DNA from 4 places in the Lysinibacillus sp. FSL K6-0102 genome. Region 1 is predicted to be linked to each of the others. Evidence: riboswitches for the same ligand, from Rfam matches in the RefSeq annotation. Region 1 holds a riboswitch; each other region holds the start of a gene.
The links. A riboswitch is a leader RNA that binds a small molecule or an ion and turns the genes downstream of it on or off. The one in region 1 is predicted to bind S-adenosylmethionine.
Positions count from the first base shown of each region.

Region 1 (3,188 bases):
ACGAAGAACAAGAAGTATTAAAAGGTTATATTCCATGTATTTTAAAATACAAAGATTTTTCAATCTCATCTAATGATGCGGTTAATCTAGCCAAACCAATTTATGAAATTACTGTTAGAGACAATGCAGCAGCACGAACAAATTTTAAATTAGATGAAAGTACATATCCAGATGTAACAATATATAATGTGACGTATCGTATTGTTAATGTAGATTACAGTAAAAAAGGATTGATAAAAATTAGATTAGAAAAACGTTGACAAGAAGCGGATACCCCTAACTGTTTATTTTGTACACTACCATATAAATTTTCACACGCCCATAAGAAAGATATTCTGTGTTATATCCAACTATGGTAATATGTAACTAAAATAGATAATATGGGGTGTAACTATGAAATTTAATAAATTATGGATATTTACGATATTATGTTCTGTCTTATTGTTTTCTGCATGTGGTAAAGAAGAAATTGTAGAAGTAGATAAAACAAGTCAAGAGGAAAAAGATCCTAGCAAGATGTATGCTACTGAATACGTTGAACCAAGTGAAGAAGAAAAATTTATTGAAGATAATATGGTTAGGTTAACAGGTAAAGAAGTTCAATATAATTTAGCAAATAATTTAAATGTAGAATTCTATTTGAATGGAAATGTTGAGTTATGTGATTATTATAATTATGGTTATACTAATGAAGCAAAATTCTTTTGTGGTCAATTGACACCTGTTGATGGAGATTATTCTGATTCATGGTACTTATATTTTCACAGGGATTCCTTTGATAATGCATATCAGGCATTACTGGAAGGGAATATTAATATGAGAATTATTGCAAAGATACCTTCAAATGGATATGAACGTGGTCAAGGTAATATGGCAGTAGTCAAAAAAATAGGAGCCTATTAATTAGAGGGGTTATCCCCTCTTTTTATTTGTAAATGTTATACACTTCTTTTTTTCAGAAGTATGAGTTATAATGAAGATTACATAGATTTTATAAGAAGTGGAATAAACGAATAGGCAAATGTATTACTCCCAAACTAAAACTAGTTAGAATCATACAATATTTCATAATTACGGCATGTTTACCATAAATTTTAAATGCAGAAACACCACATATAGCAAGCTTAGTGTACATCAAATGACAAAGAAACATGCGCGTGAATCACAAAATATTCTATGAATTATTGATATTCTAACAAGTTCATGTTACAATTCAAGATAATTAAATAATCTTATCAAGAGAAGCTGAGGGATTTGGCCCGATGACGCTTCAGCAACCTCTAACAATCGTTAGAAAGGTGCTAATTCCAGCAAAGGATTTTTTCCTTTGAGAGATAAGAGTGGACGTGAAAAAAATCCTTCTCATTCTATCTCGTATGGAATGAGGAGGATTTTTTAATTTCGTTGCATCCTACGCAAGCAAGATTTGCTAAAAGAGAGTGATTATAGAGAGGGGAAAGCAAGATGCCAATTAATATTCCGAAAAATTTACCAGCTGGAGAACATTTACGTGAGGAAAAAATCTTCGTCATGGAAGAAGATCGTGCGAAAACACAGCAAATCCGTCCATTAAATATATTAATATTAAATTTAATGCCTGAAAAAGAAAAAACAGAGCTCCAATTATTACGTTTATTGGGGAATACACCATTACAAGTGAATATTACCTTTTTGAATACAGCCACACACGAGTCTAAAAATGTGAGTAAATCCCATTTGCAGCTTTTCTACACAACGTTCAATCAGATTCGACACCGACGCTATGATGGTATGATTATAACTGGTGCGCCAGTAGAAAAAATGGCTTTTGAAGAGGTCAACTATTGGCAGGAAATTTCAGAAATTATGGATTGGTCTAAAAAGAATGTGACATCCGTGCTACATATATGTTGGGGGGCACAGGCTGCATTGTATCATCATTATGGCATTGGGAAGGTTGAGCTTTCTGCTAAATGCTCAGGCGTCTATTCCCATGTGATTACAGATTTAACTGTAGATTTGGTACGTGGCTTTAGTGATTTATTTACTGCGCCCCATTCACGCTATACATCTGTTTCGATTGACGAGGTTCGCAATCATCCAGAACTACGATTATTATCCTATTCAGAGGATGCAGGGGTATTTATTGTACAATCAAAAGATAATAAAAATATTATGATTACGGGGCATCTAGAGTATGATGCGACAACGCTAGCCGATGAATACAGTCGCGATGTGGCGAAGGGCATAGATATCGCCGTTCCTGTAAACTACTTCCCGAATGACGATCCGACACAAGTGCCGATGAATACTTGGCGTGCCCATACGCATCTATTATTCTCTAACTGGTTGAACTACTATGTTTACCAAGAAACACCATATGAATGGGATTTTGTAGATGAAATCGAATATCATATTTAATTAATAAAAAGTCTAATTTCTTTTCTAGCTTTAGAAGAAATTAGACTTTTTGATTGTCATTTTCTGTTTCCTGCTGAGGTGTTTCGTTATTTTGAGTCTTGGATTTACGATTGCGAATAACTACTACAATCAGCAAAAGTATAGGTAATAAAATGGTGAAAATAAAGGAAAAGATTGGCCAAATTTCATTATTATAATTAGTAGAATGCACAATATCTGGATGAACAATTTGAGAAAGTCCAATAACAATTATCCCCATCGGTATAATGAGTGGGCGATGATCCTTGATCTTTAAAATTTGTGCGAGGCCAACAACGGTCGTATAGAAATACATAAATGTACGAATATAAATAGACGAAATCCACATAAATGCCATGATGATTTCTATACGCTGTAAAAAATTCCCTATAGATATTCTTTGTGCTAAGGCATAGCTAGGAAAAGTCCTTGATGCTGTGTTTTCAGGACCTAATACAAGAATCGATAGGACAATCAATGTAACTAAGACGATTCCACCAAGGATTGCCCCAATATATAGCCCTTTCTGTGCAGACGGCTGTACATTGACACCAGTAGGATAGAGCATCATTAATACAAGTAATGGAAAGGAAAAGATACTCATAAAGCGTGCAATACTATAAAACATAGATGTTTTGGTTGCTTCTAGTAGAGGCTGAATATTCTCAAATGTAATTTGAGGGGTAATACTAATGACGAAAAAAATAAAAATAAAGATAAACAATGGGAAGAGGATTTCTGCCGAACGGGCAAAGGTCTCAATTCCTAAA
Region 1 is NZ_JBBOPH010000001.1:2,658,126-2,661,313, reverse strand. It holds gene NYE73_RS13470 (hypothetical protein) at 1-260, shown strand, start outside; gene NYE73_RS13465 (hypothetical protein) at 394-903, shown strand; SAM riboswitch class I at 1,230-1,341, shown strand; gene metA (homoserine O-acetyltransferase MetA) at 1,465-2,400, shown strand; gene NYE73_RS13455 (GerAB/ArcD/ProY family transporter) at 2,441-3,188, opposite strand, start outside.

Region 2 (3,188 bases), 780 kb from region 1:
GTTTTTCAATACTTATGTAAAAAGGCAGAAGCAAAAGTGTTTCAGCCCATAAAAATACCGAGCTATCCACTAAAACGCTTACGAAGTGTTTCGGAATAGTTCGGTTTTTCTAGTTATCATGTTTGTTAATTTAAAGATTATTCGGCTTAATGAAGGTCCCAGTTAGTTATGGCCCAGCCTTTTCTCCTTATCGATTTATCCAATAAAAAGCACCAGGGCAAACTAAAGTTTCCTTTGTTCGTTTAGGATCCTTTAATGTAACACCAAATGGTCCCTCTTTGACATGACCAAGTGTCATTGTCATCGCGCTCTCTTCCTCATAGAAATCTAAGCGCATATTCGGTAGCTGTAGTGACAAATACTGCTCATATTGCGTAGGCACTGGTAGCTGTAACACCTCTTGCCACAGCTTAACTGTTGCCTGCATGTCCTTGACGTAGAATTGGACGGATTCCATCGTTATAGCCTGTTTGACATCAATGGCACCACTTGCCTTTAATTGAACCAAACGTTCTTCATCTTCCTCCGCCCATTCAATCAAAAATGGAAAATCAATTGGCAGATCTGGCTTACCAAAATGCAGTAGCTTCCATTCTACCACAGTGCCATCTGGTCTTGTTCTGCTACATGCATCTGGTCCATATACTTCATAGCCCAATGCTCGCAAGCGTCGACCCTCTTCCTCAATATTTTTTGTGCGCAGAGCAATTCGAGAAAATCCCTGGCGCTCTTGATCACGTTTAAACGTATAATGTAGGGAATATGGGTATTGTGCCGCTTGCTCAAATAAATCACGATCATAGATAGCAATTTGTTCAATATAGCTTAAGCCAAAGTAGCTTAACGTATTATAAGTCCCCCACATCGTGTGCTGCCCACCATTCACTGTATGGACATTTCGTTTATTGAAGAAAACCTTTATATTTTCTGGTGATTCCACTTGATGAACCAAATGATCAAAATATAAAGTCATGGCCATTCCCCTTTCTTTCCCCATTACCTTTACCTGTATGTTTGATTAGTTTAAAATTTACTCAAGAAAAGGAGTTACTAGTAGGATATGAAAAAAAGTTTCGTTTACCTACAAACTCCGTTCACTAATTTCATAAAGAGGTGATTTGAATGACAGATTTAGTAGCTGCTTTTAAATTGGCATTAGGTAATTATCCTACAGGCGTAACAGTTGTCACGACATGTCATGACACAAAACCGATTGGCTTAACCGTCAATTCCTTTGCATCTGTTTCAATCGACCCGCTCCTTATTTTGTGGTCACTCGATAAAAAATCTCAGCTCCATCCTTATTTCACGACTGCGCCAAATTTTGCGGTCAATATTTTAGCGAGTGATCAAGAGCATTTATGTACACTATTTGCCAGTAAAATCCCTGATCGCTTTGCACAAGCAAAATGGTCAACTTCCTCTTTAGGACTACCGATTTTACATGATACAGCAGCTAATTTACAATGTAAAACATTTCAGCAAATCGATGCTGGCGACCATACCATTTTTATTGGGCAGGTCGTAGACATTACAAATGCTCAAAAAGAGCCTTTGCTTTATCATCGCCGTCATATCGGTCCCATACCAAAAAGCTTTTATAGCTAGTCTTTACACAAAAAAAGGGCCACTTGTAAGCACAGGAAATCCTTCATGCTTATAGGTGGCCGTTTGACATAAGTTCTACTGAAATCATTGTTATTTTTTCTGCGGAAATCTCTGCTTTTCAAGCCTATTAATTTGCACAATCACACCATCTTGAATCGTAATATGCACTTCACCAAATTCAAGATTTTGAATCGCCTTCGCAATTGCCTCTAGTTTCTTATCATCTACTTTTACTGACTGAGCCATACGATACACCCCTTCTTTTTTATCCTTATTGTTCATAAAGAGGCCAACGCATCAAACTGATTGATAGCCCCTCCTATCTCTCAGACACCATCTGTTGGATTTGGCACCTGTTGTTCGGTTGCCGAGGCTTCATTGGGCCAAGTCCCTCCACCTCTCTTGATAAGAGTACTGCGTTTCTTGAAAATAATTCTATAATTCTGCTATAGGAATGTCAATACAAAATATTAGAAAACCTAGTTGAATACTATGCAATATGTCGTTTAGATTAAAAGACTCCCTAAACCTAAAGTATTTTATGCCTAGTCAGTGAGAAATAGATGGCAATCCATTAATTTATTACAAGCTCCATTTCCTCATCATGAATTCAAGTGGGCCTCGATGATGTTTAGTCCTCCACCATACAGAAACAACGACACATCCTAAAAAATAACAGCAGGCATACAGCATGGAAAAAGCAAGTGTTTGGTTCTCCAGCTTTTGGCAAATAATTAGTATTCCAATGCCTATAACAACATGGCCAACATAATGCGTTAAAGACATTTGTCCTGTTAATATGAAAGATTGAATAACTTTATTTTTACATGTCTCTACAAGATAGATGGAGCCAACAATGATAACAATAGCCGAAGCCGAATTAGATAGGACATACATCATATTCGGTGGAATCGGTCCTGTATCAAATAAATACAATGCACTCTCTACATCTAATAAATGAATGGTTGTCATCTTAATGAATAACGTTGAACAAGTCTCAGTCATGATGACTAACAATAAACCTATCACCAGTAAGTTTTTTCTTAATGTATGATTTGTTAAATCTAATGTGCCCACTACCATACCTATCAGAAAGAAGCAAATCCAGGGGAATAGTGGATGATAGCCATTAAACATCAAATTTCTTATAAATCCTGCTGGTGTCCAAAAATCAAGATACTCTAGTAGCACATATGTTGGATGCCAACCAGCAAGGTAACTAAATTGAATTTGAAGCCATTGTGAAAGGATAAGGATGGCACCAATTATGAAGATCATCATTTTCTTGGATTGGGCAATCAACCAAGCAGCAACAAACATATACACGCCATAATAATGTAAGATATCTCCTGTCCAGCCGATTGCATATAATATTATCCCTATCGTAAATAACAAAAGCGCCCTCTTCCACAAAGTAAGTCGATTTTGACGAAGAAGGATTGGGTCCTTACTCTCTCTAGCCTGACGAGTCATTAAGGCTGTCCCTATTCCTGCTAGCATGACAAATACGGCCGAAGCACGTCCCTCGAAAAGATGTTGGAAGGCAATTAACCATGTTGAACCATTCGTTGTAGAACCTG
Region 2 is NZ_JBBOPH010000001.1:1,881,019-1,884,206, reverse strand. It holds gene NYE73_RS09340 (VOC family protein) at 188-973, opposite strand; gene NYE73_RS09335 (flavin reductase family protein) at 1,123-1,608, shown strand; gene NYE73_RS09330 (YezD family protein) at 1,699-1,890, opposite strand; SAM riboswitch class I at 1,925-2,020, opposite strand; gene NYE73_RS09325 (DUF418 domain-containing protein) at 2,191-3,188, opposite strand, start outside.
Region 2: it holds a riboswitch for S-adenosylmethionine, as region 1 does, so the genes downstream of both, NYE73_RS09330 (YezD family protein) here and metA (homoserine O-acetyltransferase MetA) in region 1, are expected to answer to the same signal.

Region 3 (3,188 bases), 1.0 Mb from region 1:
TCACTTTACATAGTTGTACAATTCGCAAAAATGCCTTAATCGGTATGGGATCCATTATTTTAGACGGAGCTGAGATTGGAGAAGGTGCATTTATTGGAGCTGGAAGCCTAGTACCTCCTGGTAAAGTCATTCCTCCAAATAGTTTAGCATTAGGTCGTCCAGCAAAAGTTGTCCGAGAATTAAATGCTGAAGATAAAGAGGATATGGAACGCATCGTACGAGAATACGCAGAAAAAGGTCAATATTATAAATCACTTCAGAAATAAATAACCTACACAAAAAATCAATACTAACGAAAAAATCCCTCGCGTTTTCGTGTACCGAATATGTTCACGAATCCTAGCGAGGTATTTTTGTAAAAAAAACAAAAGGAGCAATGTTGCCCCTTTGCTTATTAATACATCAGAATAATTTTCTAATGACTTCATTACTTTAGTTCAATAGTTTATAAACGTGCTTTTTCTCGTAGCGCGTCTGCTTTATCAATTTGCTCCCATGGTACATTTAAATCTGTACGACCAAAATGTCCATACGCAGCAGTTTGTTTATAAATTGGACGACGAAGATCAAGCATTTTAATGATACCTGCTGGGCGTAAATCGAATAGCTCGCGTACCCATTCAACGATCTCGCTTTCTTTCACTCTACCTGTGCCAAATGTATCGACAGCAATGGAAACAGGCTGAGCAACGCCAATCGCATAGGCAAGTTGCACTTCAGCACGCTCTGCTAAGCCAGCTGCTACGATGTTTTTCGCTACATAACGTGCTGCATATGCCGCCGAACGGTCTACCTTGGTTGCATCCTTACCTGAGAAGGCACCACCACCGTGACGTGCATAACCACCGTATGTATCAACAATGATTTTACGTCCTGTTAATCCAGCATCACCTTTTGGCCCACCAATTACAAAACGGCCAGTTGGATTGATGAAGTATTTCGTATTAGCATCTAATAATTCACTCGGTACAACTGGTGCAATAACAAATTCTTTTAAATCTGCTTGAATTTGTTCAAGTGTTGCTTCTTCATCATGCTGTGTTGAAATAACAATTGTATCCACGCGAACCGGTACATTATTGTCATCATATTCAATCGTTACTTGCGTTTTACCATCAGGACGTAAATAGGCAAGTTCACCTGATTTACGTACTTCTGTTAAACGGCGTGCTAATTTGTGTGCCAAGCTAATTGGTAATGGCATTAGCTCTGGTGTTTCATTACATGCATAGCCAAACATTAAGCCTTGGTCACCAGCACCAATTGCTTCTATATCAGCATCTGTCATAGAGCCTTCACGTGCCTCTAATGCCTGATCAACACCTTGAGCTATATCAGGTGATTGTTCGCCAATTGCCACAAGCACCGCTAAGTTCTCAGCATCAAAGCCATATTTACCTCGTGTATAGCCAATTTCAGCTACAGTGTCACGAACAATACCTTTAATATCCACATAAGTAGAAGTAGTAATTTCTCCTGCTACTAATACTAATCCTGTTGTTACAGTTGTTTCACACGCTACACGTGCATTTGGATCTTCTGCTAAAATAGCATCTAAAATGGCATCCGAGATTTGGTCACAAATCTTATCTGGATGTCCTTCTGTTACACTCTCTGATGTAAACAGTCGACGGTTTGTCATTTGGTTTTCCTCCTAAATACTCTTACAATAAGTAGTTGTGTATGAATACGGTACTCATTACCCATGTCAAGTCCGCTCCTAAGGATTGAACTCTCAAGCCGTTACTGCTGCTTTTAACACGAGGATTTCGAAAGATCCGTCATTATAATAAGGAAAGAACTACATATACTTACCTTTACATTGATTTATAGCAATAAAAAAATCCTTTTCTCACGTTACTTTACATGAGGAAAGGAATAATGACTGCGTAACCTTTCACTCTTATCGTTCAAGGGATGTTCCCTTGCATCAGGTTGGCACCAACGCATGTCGTGAAATAGTTCATGCAGGTTGCCGGGTTTCACAGGGCCTGACCCTCCACCAGCTCGGGATAAGAGTATCCGTTCAATCTCATGTTACTGAAAAGGTCGAACGTTGTCAAATATTTTCTTATGTATTACTGTATAGAAAGGAAAGAACTTATTACACAAAAACTTTTCATACTTGGATGATGATGTAAATAGAAGCAAATTAATCCCTACAACATACCTAGCTACTTGTGGTAACATATGTGTGGCTCAATTTTCGTGCCTAATTACAGTAGGATTGATGGTATTCTACTCGAAAAACATTATTTTTTGTCAGTTTATTGAAAAGTGGTAAAAACTCTAAAATAATTTCTTAATTAGTATAGATTATTTAAGCAATTGTGTTATACTATTTTTGAAATTAAGAAAAAATCCCTCTAAATCAAGGGAATACTATAAAAAAGGATGGTATTTAATCGATGAATTCAGTAGAAATTGCAAACGAACTGAAGGAATTATTAAACGGCGGTAACATAAATGTTCAACTTTCAGTACCACAATTAGCAGAAAAAGCTACATCTCGTGGTGAAGCAATGTTAACAGTAGATGGCGCAGTTCGTGCAGAAACTGGCAAATACACTGGTCGTTCACCTAAAGATAAATATACGGTAGAAGAAGAAAGCACAAAAGATCAAATTGACTGGGGTAAAGTCAACCAACCGATTTCTTCTGAAGTGTTCGATAACCTATATGTAAAAGTAATAAAATATTTAAAAGAACGTGACGAGTTATTCGTATTCAAAGGCTTTGCAGGTGCTGACAAAGACTCACAATTAAGCATTCAAGTTATCAATGAATACGCATGGCACAATCTTTTTGCTCATCAATTATTTATCCGTCCAACAGCAGATGAATTAGCTTCTCATGTTGCCGACTTCACTGTCATCTCAGCTCCTAACTTTAAAGCAGATCCTGCGGTTGATGGTACTGCTTCTGAAACATTCATCATCGTATCACTTGAAAAGAAAATTATTTTAATTGGTGGTACAGAATATGCTGGTGAAATGAAAAAATCTATCTTTGGTATCATGAACTACTTATTACCACAACAAGGTATTCTTTCAATGCACTGCTCAGCAAACGTTGGTGAAGCTGGCGATGTAGCGTTATTCTTCGGTCTATCTGGTACTGGTAAAACGACGTTATCAGCTGATCCTGATCGTAAGCTAATCGGTGACGATGAACACGGTTGGTCTGAT
Region 3 is NZ_JBBOPH010000001.1:3,694,255-3,697,442, forward strand. It holds gene NYE73_RS18670 (gamma carbonic anhydrase) at 1-266, shown strand, start outside; gene metK (methionine adenosyltransferase) at 446-1,642, opposite strand; SAM riboswitch class I at 1,901-2,019, opposite strand; gene pckA (phosphoenolpyruvate carboxykinase (ATP)) at 2,409-3,188, shown strand, end outside.
Region 3: it holds a riboswitch for S-adenosylmethionine, as region 1 does, so the genes downstream of both, metK (methionine adenosyltransferase) here and metA (homoserine O-acetyltransferase MetA) in region 1, are expected to answer to the same signal.

Region 4 (3,188 bases), 2.2 Mb from region 1:
TAAGTAAAATCTCTGGTTCCTGTGCTAAGGCACGTGCAATAGCCACACGCTGTTTTTGACCACCTGAAAGTTGATTTGGGTAACTATCTAGTTTATCTGTTAAACCGACAATTTCAGCATACTTAGCTACTCGGTTTTTTACTTCCGCCTCTTTATAGCCTAGTAGCTTTAAGGGAACTGCAATATTATTGTAAACTGTTGCTGTTTTTAAGAGATTAAAGTGCTGGAATATCATCCCGATTTTTTGGCGTGTTTGACGTAATTCGTGAAGAGAAAGGGTCGTAATGTCTACATTGTCTATCACTACTTTTCCTGCTGTAGGACGTTCTAGTAGATTAACGCAACGAATGAGTGTACTTTTACCAGCACCACTATAGCCGATTACACCATGAATTTGTCCCTTTTTTACGTGAAGGTTGATGCCATCCACAGCTTTTATGATGCCTTTTTTCGATTTAAATTCTTTTGAGATATTTTGTAATTGAATCATGCGATTGTTTGCTCCTTTCTCAACCTTCTAAAAAGCAAGAATCTGCTCGTCTTCCCATTGGGGAATTTCAGCAGATTCTTCGGCTTTATAGAAGCTTTCTGAACATATTACCAGCTAGGGATTACAGAACCTTTGAATTCCTCTTCGATGAATTGACGCACTTCGTCAGATTGGTAAGCCTCAACGAACTTTTTAATTGTTGGATCATTTTCATTTTCAGCACGTACAACAATATAGTTCACGTATGGAGAATCAGTAGATTCCAATAAAATAGAGTCATCTTTAGGGTTAATGCCAGCCTCTAGTGCAAAGTTTGTATTAATAGCTGCTACATCTACTTCACTAAGTTGTTTAGGAATTTGAGCTGCCTCTAATTCAATGAATTTTAAATTCTTTTTGTTTTCTTCTACATCACGGATCGAGGCTGTTAAGTCTGCACCCTCTTTTAACTTAATATAGCCAGCTTCCTGTAAAACAAAGAGGGCACGTGCTCCATTCGTTGGGTCATTTGGTAAGCCAAACGTTGCACCGTCAGGAATGTCATCAAAGGATTTATATTTTTCTGAGTAGATACCCATTGGATTTAAAATCGTCTTGCCCACTGTTACTAAATCTGTATCATGGTCTTTATTAAATGTATCTAGGAAAGGCTCGTGTTGATAGCTGTTCGCATCAAGATCACCTTCAGCTAAGGATGTATTAGGTAAAACATAGTCAGAAAATGATTTTAGTTCTACTTCTAGCCCATTTTCTTTTGCTACTTTAGCGGCTACTTCTGCAATTTGTTCGTGTGGACCAGAAGTGACGCCTACAACGATTTTCTTTTCATCAATTCCTTCAGCTTGGCTTTTACTATCTTCTTTAGAGCCACAGCCTGCTAAAGCTGCTACTAATGTTAAACTTGCTAAACCTACTAAAAATTTATTTTTCTTTTTCATGAAAATACCTCCAAGATTGTTTTTATCGGTTTTTTGAAAATAAAAAAACTCTCTTACAAATTAAGAGAGGCTCATGAAAAGATGTCCTCTCTTATCTATCAAACGAAGATCGTTTGCAGGATTTAGCACCTTCCTATAAAAAGGAGGTTGCCGAGCTTCATAGGGCCAGTCCCTCAGCTACTCTTGATAAGAGATTTATAATATTTTTTTGTAATTCCGATAGAACTAATATAATTTATAGGGTATAGTAAGTCAATAAATAATTTTTAAATTTTTTATATAATTATAATATTTCGACGCAAAAGAGGGATAACAATGTCTGTAAGAGTTAATTATGGTATAGGTTCATTTGGTAAGGTTATTAGTGCTCGTTTTCTAACGGGAACAGATATCATTGAAGGGATTGAAGCGCTTTGCGAAGAGAATAGCATAGAGTCAGCAACAATTGTAAGCTGTATTGGCAGCTTTCAAAAAAGCAGCTTTGTTTATTTAGTGCCAGATGCAACAGCTCAAATTCAAGTTCGTTTTAGTGATGTGATTGAAAAAGAGGGACCATTAGAATTTATTCAAGGTTCAGGTGTGGTGTGTAAGCGAGATGGTGGATATGAGACACATTTCCATGGTTCTATGAGCGATCAATGGGGTGTTGTATCAGGTGGGCATTTAATAAAAGGGGGCAACCCTGTTATTACTGCTGACATCGTGTTGGCAGAGGTACAAGGGATTCAACATATTCGAAAATGGGATGATGAAACAGGTCATGTTCAATTTTATCCATTAGAAAATGGTTTAGGGCAACCAAGGAAAATTGAAAAATAGTAATAATCCTGTAGCTAGGGATAGCTACAGGATACGACGTCATTATCTTTTAAACAATTGTAATTGCTCGATTCTATGGATTGCTTCACGTAAGCGCTCCTCACTAACCAGCAATCCTACGCGTACATAGCCTTCACCATACTGACCGAAGCCATTACCTGCTGCTACAGCGATATCAGCTTTTTCGAGCAAAAGATCAGCAAACTGTTCACTTGTATAGCCTAATGGTACAGGGAGCCATGCGAAGAAGGAGCCTTTTGGAGCCGTAACATGCCAGCCAATTCTTCGAGCTTCTTCAATGAGTACATTGCGGCGACGCTCATAAGTAGCTCGTAGTTCATCCGCACATTGTTGGGAAGCCGTCAGTGCTACTGCTGCGGCTTGTTGAATGGCAGGGAATTGACTACAAAACAGATGATCCTGAATTAGATTAATAGCAGCAATAATCTCGGCATTCCCTACAGCGAAGCCTATACGCCAGCCAGCCATATTATAGGTTTTCGATAATGTATACATTTCAACTCCTACTTCTTTTGCACCCTTTGCTTGAAGGAAGCTAACTGGTTTATTACCGTCAAATCCTATTGCCCCATAAGCAAAATCATGTGATACGATAATATTGTGCTCCTTCGCAAAGCGAACGGTCTCTTCAAAAAACGCAAGTGATGCTGTACCACCTGTAGGGTTGTTCGGGTAATTTAAGTAAAGAAGCTTTGCTTTTTCTTTCACTTCATCAGGTAATGCATGATAATCAGGTAAGAAATCATTTTCAGCAAAAAGGGGCATTACTTCAAAATTGACGTCTCCTAGTACAACACCTGATAGGTAATCTGGATAGCCAGGATCTGGTAAGAGCATCGTGTCACCAGGGTTTAACACAGCTAAAGGTAGCTCAACTAGACCAATTTTTGTTCCACCAAGAATCGCTACCTCTGTATCTG
Region 4 is NZ_JBBOPH010000001.1:504,495-507,682, forward strand. It holds gene NYE73_RS02410 (methionine ABC transporter ATP-binding protein) at 1-490, opposite strand, end outside; gene NYE73_RS02415 (MetQ/NlpA family ABC transporter substrate-binding protein) at 598-1,428, opposite strand; SAM riboswitch class I at 1,517-1,621, opposite strand; gene NYE73_RS02420 (PPC domain-containing DNA-binding protein) at 1,744-2,247, shown strand; gene NYE73_RS02425 (pyridoxal phosphate-dependent aminotransferase) at 2,290-3,188, opposite strand, start outside.
Region 4: it holds a riboswitch for S-adenosylmethionine, as region 1 does, so the genes downstream of both, NYE73_RS02415 (MetQ/NlpA family ABC transporter substrate-binding protein) here and metA (homoserine O-acetyltransferase MetA) in region 1, are expected to answer to the same signal.